Regions from separate parts of the Bradyrhizobium australafricanum genome, predicted to be linked through region 1. Evidence: riboswitches for the same ligand, from Rfam matches in the RefSeq annotation. Region 1 holds a riboswitch; each other region holds the start of a gene.
The links. A riboswitch is a leader RNA that binds a small molecule or an ion and turns the genes downstream of it on or off. The one in region 1 is predicted to bind cobalamin.

Region 1 (3,274 bases):
CAATGTCCTCCTGCCAACGGACAGCACGCGCAGTCTCTTCCTTGAGAAACTTGTCGTATTGCCCGTCGCTCATCGAGCCTCTCGCGTGCGCCGCGCGGGCAGTCCGCACCTCTGCGGTCTGCGGAAACGATCCGATCGTCGTGGTCGGAAACGCCGGCAGTTTGAAGCGCTTGCGTTGGATCTCGGCACGACTGGCAAATGGGCTGGCGCGCCGTCGCATGGCCTGATTGATCGCACTGATCCGGACGGCGACATTGGCGTCACGGATCTTCGGGGAAGTTTCGCGGCGGGTGGTAACGCGCTCCGATTCCGCAAGAGCGTCGGCGACATTCTGATCGCCTGCGAGTGCCCGTGCCAAGGTCGCAAGCTCGCGAATCTTCTGAACCGAGAACGCGAGCCAGCTCTTGACATCGGAAGCAAGCTCCGTTTCGAGTTCAACATCGACCGGCACGTGAAGCAGCGAACAGGATGGGGCGATCTGTACGCGATCCTTGCCGAGCTTCGCAATGGCGGGATCGAGCCGCTGGCGCAGCGCCGACAAATTCGTCCGCCACACATTGCGACCGTCTATCACGCCGAGTGACATGACGAGTTCACTTCGCCCGGCAGCAATGATCTGATCCAATAACTCCGGCGCCCGAACCAGATCGACATGCAGGCCGGCAATAGGTAGGCGCAAGGCGGTGTGAAGATTGTCGCCAAGGTGGCCGAAATAGCTGGCAACCATGATCTTGATGGCCGGCCCTTCCTTGGCGAGCCGGTCATAGGCATGCAGCAAAGAATTTTTTAACCCCTCATCCAGATCAAGGACCATGCAGGGCTCGTCAAATTGAACCCATTTTGCTCCGCGTTTGGCCAATTCCTGCAGAACCTCGATATAGATCGGTATCAGGTCATCCAGGAGTGACAGTGGCTGGAACGCGGGATCAGCACTCTTGCCTAACTTCAAGAAAGTCGCCGGACCGATCAGGACAGGGCGCGTCTGAAAGCCAAGGGCCTTGGCTTCCTCATACTCCTCGATAGGCTTGCGAGAGGAGAGTCTGAAAGTCTGCCCCCGATGAAATTCCGGAACCATGTAGTGGTAGTTGGTATCGAACCACTTGGTCATCTCCTGCGCGGGTGCGCCATAGCCGCGAGGTCCGTGACCGCAACTCGCATCCTGACTGCCGCTTTGTGAACCGCGTGCCATGGCGAAATACGTCTTGAGAGAAGCAGGCTCGGCTTTCGAGGCATAGACTTCCGGGATGGCGCCGACCATGACACTGGTGTCGAGCACCTGATCGTATAGCGAGAAATCGTTCGACGGAATGATGGTGACACCGAGGGATTTCTGGCGCGCCCAGTTCGCCGCACGTAGGCCGGCTGCGTCCTCGAGCAATTGCTGTTCGCTGATTCTTCCGGCCCAATAGCTTTCGAGCGCGAGTTTAAGCTCGCGTCTTGGACCAATGCGCGGCGTTCCGAGCGTGGCAACCGGAAGTGAGAGAAGAGACATAGCGTTAACCCCATGTTGGGGGCAAAGGCCATGGCGGACGCAGGCAGGAGACGTCGCGCGAGCGACGGCTGCTTGGCGCACCACCGGGACACCCCGCCCGTGGACGAACATATTGTCGGGGCAGGTCTCCTGGCTCGCGGGTCATCGCCACTGTCCGGCCTTCCCGAAGCCGCGCAGGCTTCAGTGACTCTGTTGGACAGCGGCTCGCCGCTCACAGTTGCGGGGGCAGCGCCGGCATCACCGGCTTCCCTCTTAGCTCCGGATCAAACAGGAACCGGAGAACCTCGACGACTTGGATTATCGGCAAGACAACTCCGCCGTCAACCTCTCAAATTGATGCTGCGACTCTCCTACGTGTTGACGATGCACGGCCACTCTTGATCGCGACGTTGAAGGCACTCTCCAATCACAGATATCGGGGTGACCGTCTGCGAGGCGCGTTGGCGTCGGACCGCGTGTCAGATCATGGAAGAGACGAATGCGGCCTGGGCGATGAAGGTCACGGTGCCGAGACAGGACGCTCTTCACGCGATCCAGCTTTCGAACATTCATCGAGCACCCTTCGCTACGTCCCCCTTTCTCCACCAACAACCAGTGTGAATAGGCGCGCTATACGCTAAATCCGGCAGCGTACTCAGCGAGCATGTTGATCTACGACCAATCCTGGTAGGCGCCACGCGGATGTTTTTGACGATACTGCGCAAAGCAAGCATAGTGAATCACCAACGAAAAGAGTAGCTCGCAATGAAAATGGCTGTTTGGAGTGCCCTCGGCGTCTTTGCTGCTGCCGTCTTTACGGTCGGCCTGTTCGGCTGGATAGCAAGGCCATTTATGAACCCGGCCGTCAGACAGATGCTCTCGAAAGTGTTGAGCAGTTCAAGTCGAAGCTAGCCTTGCCTTCTTGCCCGGTCGGTACGACTGCATGGAAGCGCAGCTCCTCCAATGTTGACTGCGGCGACGGAGCAGATAGACGCCGGTCACGAGTGTGCCGTCACGCGAGCGGCGAATGCCGTCGTCCCATCGCCTGCCTGACTTTTGAATTTCCTTAGCGCCGATTCCTAATCGCTCGCCGCTGATGGGCGGCTTCGCCTCGTTGTTGGCCATAAAGCGCCAAGCACAACCGGCTGATGCACCTCCGCAGCAGCGGCAACGACCCTGGACCACACGGTTCGATGGCGGCAAACCTGCACCCAATTGTCGTCTGGCTTCTGGCAGCGAGGCCTTCAAAACTGCGCTGCTCGAACATCCAGTAGCGTGACAGGAATGAGCCAAGAAAGTCGCTGCGAATAGGCTAATGGCAACATAAATAAGGTGCGCAGGTCGGGAAGGCGACAAAGGCGGCACAAATCTGGTGCGAACTGCCTGTTATTGCCTGGCACGAAGAATGCAAGTCCTCGCTTACCCAGGCTTCTCCTCCTGGGCAGGTCCAGCATTGCAAGTTGAAGCTTTGGCTGACCAGGAAGTTAGCGGCGCGTGACATCGAGGGACAGCGCCTGCTTGCGCGGGACATCAGCAGGTGCTCGCGTCACGTTGCCGCTAACTTCTAGCGATCTCGTAGATCACGTTGAAGATTGTCCTCTTTGGAATTGACGCGTGGATGAGAACCAGATGGGCCGGCAGCAATGAAGAGAATGTCTGGAACGCGCGTGCTTTGGTTCTGTCTCGGTCGATCGCTGATCTGCCTGGCCGGGCTGGCAGCGACAAACAGCAATGTTCGCGCCAACGACAGCGCGCTTGTCGAAAGGGTCAAGTCAACGTGGCGAGCGCAAGACGGCGAGACTA
Region 2 (3,274 bases), on a different contig from region 1:
AACCGATCGTGCCGGTGACTGCGACCGCGCCGCCGACGCCAAGCGCCACGCCCGTGATCACGAAGAGCCGCAACCGCCCGACGTCGACGCCGAGGCTCTGCGCCGCCTCCTCGCCAAGCGTCAGCGCGCGGAAGGCGCTCGCCTGGCTGAGCAGGATGGCGGCGCCCGCGACGATGAAGGGCAGCGCCAGCGCCACGTGCTGGAAGCTGCGGTCCTCCAGCGAGCCGAGCAGCCAGAACGCGATCTCCAGCACCACGAACGGATTGCTGGAGAGGTTCATCACCAGCGCGGTCGCCGCCCCCGCAAAGCTCGAGATCGCGAGCCCCGCGAGGATCAGGATCAACAGCCCGGCATTGCGGCCGGCGATCGCAAGCAGCGCGAACACCGAGCCGAACGCGGCGATGATCGCCACCGCCGGCAGCGCGTAGGAGCGCACATCGGCGAGGCCCAGCGCGATCACCAGCACCGCGCCGAACGCCGCCGATTGCGGCGCGCCGAACAGCGACGGCGAGGCCAGCGGATTGCGCAGCAGCCCTTGCAGCGCCGCACCGGACAGCCCGAGAATGCCGCCGATCGCAAATGCCAGGATGGTGCGCGGCAGGCGGATCTCGCGCACGATCACCTGCGCCACATCGCTGCCGCCGCCGAACAGCGCCTCGATCACCGCGAGCGGCGACAGCCGCACCGGCCCGATGCCGAGCGAGAGCACGCACAGCAGGACCACGAGCGCGAGCAGCGCCGCGGTGGCGCCCCACCGGCGCCGCGCCGCGACCTCGGCCGCCAAGGCAAAATCCTGCACGCTCATCGGATCCATGCTCTTACAGCGATCGTCGTGGCAGACAAGCGACACTCGACAAAAACCGTGGCCGCACGGCCATTGCCCGACTTCCGCCGGATTGACTTTGCTACCCGGCCGAACCCTAGATGAACATGACGGTTCTTTCATGAGATGAAAAGGGAATGCGGTACGGGGAAACTTCCCCAACGCCGCGGCTGCCCCCGCAACTGTATGCGGTGAATCCTTCGTCACAGGCCACTGGGAATCTCGGTCCTGGGAAGGCGACGAAGGGTAACGACCCGCGAGCCAGGAGACCTGCCGTCAGCCGTGGTCACACGCGATGCTGCCGGTCGGGGAGTACAGGCATGAGCTTCACCTGATGCTGTGAGCACGATGGTGAGACTGGTTCGCGGTGACGTGCCACTGACGTTGCCGAGGCCTTGCTTATGTTCTCCTTCCCTTTCCATCGGCGGCGCCGCGCGCTTCTGCTCGCGTCGACGATGATCGCGCCGGCGACGATGATCGCGCCGGCATTCCTTGTCTCCGCAGCGCTGGCGCAGCAGGCACCCGCTCCCGATCAGCTGCCGGCGATCGAAGTCACCAAGCCGGGCGACCAGAACGTCACGCGCGCCAGGCCGGCCGCTGACGAAGCGCCGGCGCCGCGACGCCCGGCGCCGGGCACCTCGCAAGGCAACAATACAGGCAGCGGAGCCGGATCGGGCACGACAGGGACCGGTGTGGCCACCGGAACGGGCGGCACCGGCGGCCGTCAGTTCGCCGGCATTGTCGGCACCTCCTCGGCCGTGATCACCGCCGACGACATCGCGCATTCGCCGGTGCAGTCGTTGCCCGAGATCCTCGCGCAGGTGCCGGGCGTGCAGCTGCAAACGCCCTATGGCGGACCGAACGGCGCCAAGACGTCGGTCGACCTGCGCGGCTTCGGCGCGTTCGCGACCGACAATACCCTCTTCCTGCTCAACGGCCGCCGCCTCAACGACGTCGACAAGGCCGGCTTCGACCTCACCACGATTCCGCTCGATTCGATCGAGCGCATCGAGATCACGCGCGGCAACAGCGGCGCGGTGCTCTACGGCGACAACGCGGTGGGCGGCGTCGTCAACATCATCACCAAGACCGGCGTCGGCGGCCCGCCGACGACGATGCGGGCCGAGGCCGGAGTTGGCGCGTTCAACACCCGCATGGCCGCGGTCTCCGCGGCACTGAATTCCGGCCCGTGGTCCACCTCGTTCTACGGCAACGGCATCAAGTCGGACGGCTACCGCGTCAACAATGCGCTCGACCAGCGCAACGCTGCCGGCAACATCAACTACACGACGCCGGATCTCATCGCCTTCCTGACCGTCACCGGCAGCGACCAGAAGCTCGGTTTGCCCGGCGGACGGCTGGTCGATCCGTCGATCGGCGTGAATGAGCTGCTCACCGATCGCCGCGGCGCCGCGACGCCCTTCGACTATGCCAACCAGCAGACCGCCAGCGTCACCGCCGGCTTCACCAGGACGCTGATGAACGGCGTCGACCTCATCGTCGACGGCGGCTGGCGGCAGCGCGAGACGCAGAGCGGCTTCTTCGGCACGGTGCCGACCATCAGCTTCGCCTCGACCTACAATGATGCCGCGCTGCAGACCTGGTCGCTGACGCCGCGGCTCAGCGTCAAGAATGTGATGCTGGGCATGCCATCGACGATCCTGACCGGCATCGACTATTACGATTCGACATTCCGCGAGGCGCGCGGCGCCTATCAGGGCGTCGACCCGTTCCACATCTACAATATCGAGCAGCAGAGCGTGGCCGGCTATTGGCAACATACGCTGGGCCTGTTGCCAACGACCGACTTCTCCTACGGCGCGCGCGTCCAGAACACCAGCATCTCGGCGCGCGATCGCCACGACCCGAATGCGCCATTCGCATTCGACACCCAGGCGGCACCGCTCGACAGCAACGAGACGCAATACGCGCTGCATGTCGGCATCGAGCATCGCCTGACCGACACTTTCTCGGTGTTCGGCCGCGCGGCACGCGCATTCCGCACGCCTGATGTCGACGAACGTGTCGCGTCGGGTCCGTCATTCGACCCGCTGACGTTCGCCCCGATCCCGCAGAATTTCCAGCTCAAGACCCAGACCTCGCAGGATGTCGAGGGCGGCTTTCGCGTCAGGACCAACCGCTTCCAGGTCCAGTCCAGCGTCTATCTGATGGATCTCGAGAACGAGATCCATTTCAACCCGGTGCTGTTCTTCAACACCAACCTCGACCCCACCCGCCGCTACGGCTCGGAGACCAGCGCGGCGCTCAAGGTCAGCGACAGCGTCACCCTGCGCGGCGGCATGGCGATCACCCGCGCGGTGTTCCGCGAAGGCATCTGGGCCGGCAACGACGTGCCGCTGGTGTCGCGCTACACCGGCAATCTCGGCGTCACCTGGAATATCTGGCAGAACTATCTGGTGTTCGACGCCACGGTGCGGGCCTGGAGCTCGC
Region 3 (3,274 bases), on a different contig from region 1:
GTGCATCGCTTTCCGCTGACCTTCGCGGGCTTGCGTCACCGCTACGCCCGGCGTGAGATGAGAGCGATCAGCTCTGAGACATTGGTGAGTCTCGATCGCAGTTTCTATGCAGCCTGGCCTGATGTCGGGTTGGCACGCTTTATCGGCCTCGATGTGTCGGCCCGGGCGGTCAGCTATGCGAAGAGTGTTGGCCTTTTAGAGCAGGGCATTGTCGCTGACCTTGAAAAGGAGGCGCTATCGATGGACAGCGCGCGCATTCTCCGCTCCGTGGATGTTATCATGTCGACCGGATGCATCGGCTACGTTACCGAGAAGACGTTCAGCGAGATTCTCGATGCGGCAGAGAAGCAACCATGGATCATCTCCTTCGTGCTACGAATGTTCCCATTTGAATCGCTCGCCGCGACGTTCGCAAACCGTGGTCTTGTGACAGAACGTCTTGCCGGCGCAACGTTTATCCAGCGTCGCTTTCGCGATCCTGAAGAATTTGAGAGCTGTTTGGCCAGCTTGGCGGCCCTTGGCGTGGATGCCACCGGCCTCGAATCGGAAGGGCTGTTTCACGCCGATCTGATCTTGTCTCGCCCCGAGGCGGATGCGCGCGCCACGCCTCTGGAAGACATTGTCACTGTCGCCAGCGGCAGGGGACGGCCGATCGGACCCCGTTACGTTCATGTTGAAAGTAAGGAGGGCTTGCAGGTCGCGCTGGAGCCGTGACAGGCGTGGGACCACTGTGCAGCGCGAGTCTGTTCGGGGCTGGATGCGAGGCCATTCCGGTCGACGGCGCGCCAGAGCCGATGTTGTTCGCCCGCGAGTGGATAACGAATTCGTCCAGATGCCATTTGTCGCGGCGAGCAGGAGCGCTGCGATTCAAATCAAGCGTCTGGCCGAATTGCTCCTCTACTGACGCGCCGTTTCTTAGATTCCATCAATGCGACGTGCGAGCCAGGAATTTCCTCGACCGTTGCGCAGGCTTGACGGAAACCGGTAATGCAGCCCAACGGCATATCCAATCACCTGCAGCAGAAGCCGACAGCGGCGACAAAGTCGTCCGGGCTTCGGTATGTTTTTGCGTTTTAATCTGGACCTCTCCAGTTGACGAATCCCGGCGAGTAGTGCCTATGTCTAGTCAGTCACGGTCTTCTGGCCCCAACATTTTGTGGGTCGGAAGCTAAGAGGGAACCCGGTGCGCCGAACGGCTACTCCGGGGCTGCCCCCGCAACTGTAAGCGGTGAGCGGTTGTCATCATGGTCACTGGCGCAGCACAGCGCCGGGAAGGCCGACAGCCGCGGCGACCCGCGAGCCAGGAGACCTGCCGCGACTGAACGAAAGTCCTCGGGCGGGGTGCCCCGTTGGGTCGCTTGCAGCCGGAGACGTTTGACCGGTTTCCTCGCAAGTCATCCGCGCGGTTCCCCCGCCTAACATCGCGGGGTTGCCGATGTCGCCGTCTTACGATTTCGATCAGCATGGTCATCTCATTGAGGAGCCGGCGCGCGTGAGGTCGCAGCCATTGCAGGCAGAGCCCAGCGCGCCTGAGTTGTGTCTTGTGCCGCCGCCGTCGCCGGCCCCGCTGCCGTACCCCCTTGCGCCATCGCCAAAGCCGGCCGATCTCAAGCTCGATCGGACGCGCGACGACCTGTTGACGCCGTTCGGCAAGCTGACGCTGAGCGACCGTTATCTGCTCGCCGGCGAAATGATCCAGGACATGTTCGCGCGGGTGTCTTGCGCCTTCGCGGATGATGTTGCGCATGCCCAACGTCTCTACGATGGGATGTCTCGGCTGTGGTTCATGCCAGCCACACCGGTGCTCTCCAACGGCGGCACGACGCGCGGCCTGCCGATTTCCTGCTTCCTTAACTCGGTGTCGGACTCGCTCGAAGGCATCGTGGGCACCTGGAACGAGAACGTATGGCTTGCCTCTAACGGTGGCGGCATCGGCACCTACTGGGGCAATGTTCGCTCGATCGGCGAGCAGGTGAAGGGCGGCGTTACCTCAGGCATCATCCCGTTCATCCACGTCATGGACGGCCTGACGTTGGCGATCAGCCAGGGCTCGTTGCGGCGCGGCTCGGCTGCGGTCTATCTCGATATCCACCATCCCGAGATCGAGGAGTTCCTCGAGATCCGCAAGGCGTCCGGCGACTTCAACCGCAAGAGTCTCAACCTGCATCACGGCATCAACGTCACCGATGAGTTCATGCGTGCCGTAGGCGCCGGCACTGCGTTCGCTCTGCGCAGTCCGAAGACCAAGGACGTTATCCGCGAAATCGACGCCCGCCAGCTGTGGCAACGCATCCTGGAGAACCGGCTGCAGACGGGGGAGCCTTATCTCTTGTTCATCGACACGGTGAACCGCGCGCTCCCCAAGCACCAGCGCGAGCTCGGCCTCAAGGTCTCAACGTCCAACCTGTGCAGCGAAATTACCCTGCCGACCGGCATCGATCATCGCGACGAGGAGCGTACCGCGGTGTGCTGCCTGTCGTCGCTCAACCTCGAGACCTGGGACCAGTGGAACGAGGAGCCTGGCTTCATCGAGGACGTCATGCGCTTCCTCGACAACGTGCTGACCCACTTCATCACGGTGGCGCCGGGCGTCATGAAGCGTGCCCGCTACGCCGCCTTGCGTGAGCGTTCCGTCGGCCTTGGCGTCATGGGCTTCCACTCGTTCCTGCAGGCCAAGAGCATTCCGATGGAAAGCGTCGTGGCCAAGTCGTTCAATCTGAACATGTTCTGGAAAATTCGTCGCGATGCTGATGCGGCATCCGTGACGCTCGCGCGCGAGCGGGGGCCGTGCCCGGATGCCCTGGAACGAGGCGTGATGGCCCGCTTCAGCCATAAGATCGCGATCGCGCCGACCGCCTCGATAAGCATTATCTGCGGCGGCACCAGCGCTTGCGTAGAACCGATCCCGGCCAACATCTACACCCATAAGACCTTGTCCGGCGCCATCTCGGTGCGTAATCGGCATCTCGCCAAACTGCTGGCCGCCAAGGACGCCAATACTTCGGCGATCTGGCAGTCGATCATCGCCCACGAGGGTTCGGTCGCCCATCTCGACATCCTCTCGGAAATCGAGAAAGCGGTCTTTCGCACCGCCTTCGAGATCGACCAGCGCTGGATCGTCGAACTTGCCGCCGACCGCGCCGCGTTCATCTGCCAGAGCCAGTCGGTCAACCTCTATCTGCCAGCTGACGTCGATAAATGGGATCTTCACATGCTGCACTGGACGGCATGGAAGCGGGGGGTGAAGAGCCTCTACTACTGCCGTTCAAAATCT

Region 2: another riboswitch for cobalamin. It lies ahead of J6525_RS06465 (TonB-dependent receptor); the one in region 1 lies ahead of metE (5-methyltetrahydropteroyltriglutamate--homocysteine S-methyltransferase).
Region 3: another riboswitch for cobalamin. It lies ahead of J6525_RS36840 (ribonucleoside-diphosphate reductase subunit alpha); the one in region 1 lies ahead of metE (5-methyltetrahydropteroyltriglutamate--homocysteine S-methyltransferase).

What each region holds. Positions count from the first base shown of each region.
Region 1 is NZ_JAGKJL010000026.1:36,697-39,970, reverse strand. Features, by position in the region: gene metE (5-methyltetrahydropteroyltriglutamate--homocysteine S-methyltransferase) at 1-1,492, opposite strand, end outside; cobalamin riboswitch at 1,595-1,794, opposite strand; gene J6525_RS23025 (nodulate formation efficiency C protein) at 3,124-3,274, shown strand, end outside.
Region 2 is NZ_JAGKJL010000005.1:3,754-7,027, forward strand. Features, by position in the region: gene J6525_RS06460 (FecCD family ABC transporter permease) at 1-805, opposite strand, end outside; cobalamin riboswitch at 918-1,115, shown strand; gene J6525_RS06465 (TonB-dependent receptor) at 1,225-3,274, shown strand, end outside.
Region 3 is NZ_JAGKJL010000062.1:30,033-33,306, reverse strand. Features, by position in the region: gene J6525_RS36845 (class I SAM-dependent methyltransferase) at 1-714, shown strand, start outside; cobalamin riboswitch at 1,117-1,331, shown strand; gene J6525_RS36840 (ribonucleoside-diphosphate reductase subunit alpha) at 1,493-3,274, shown strand, end outside.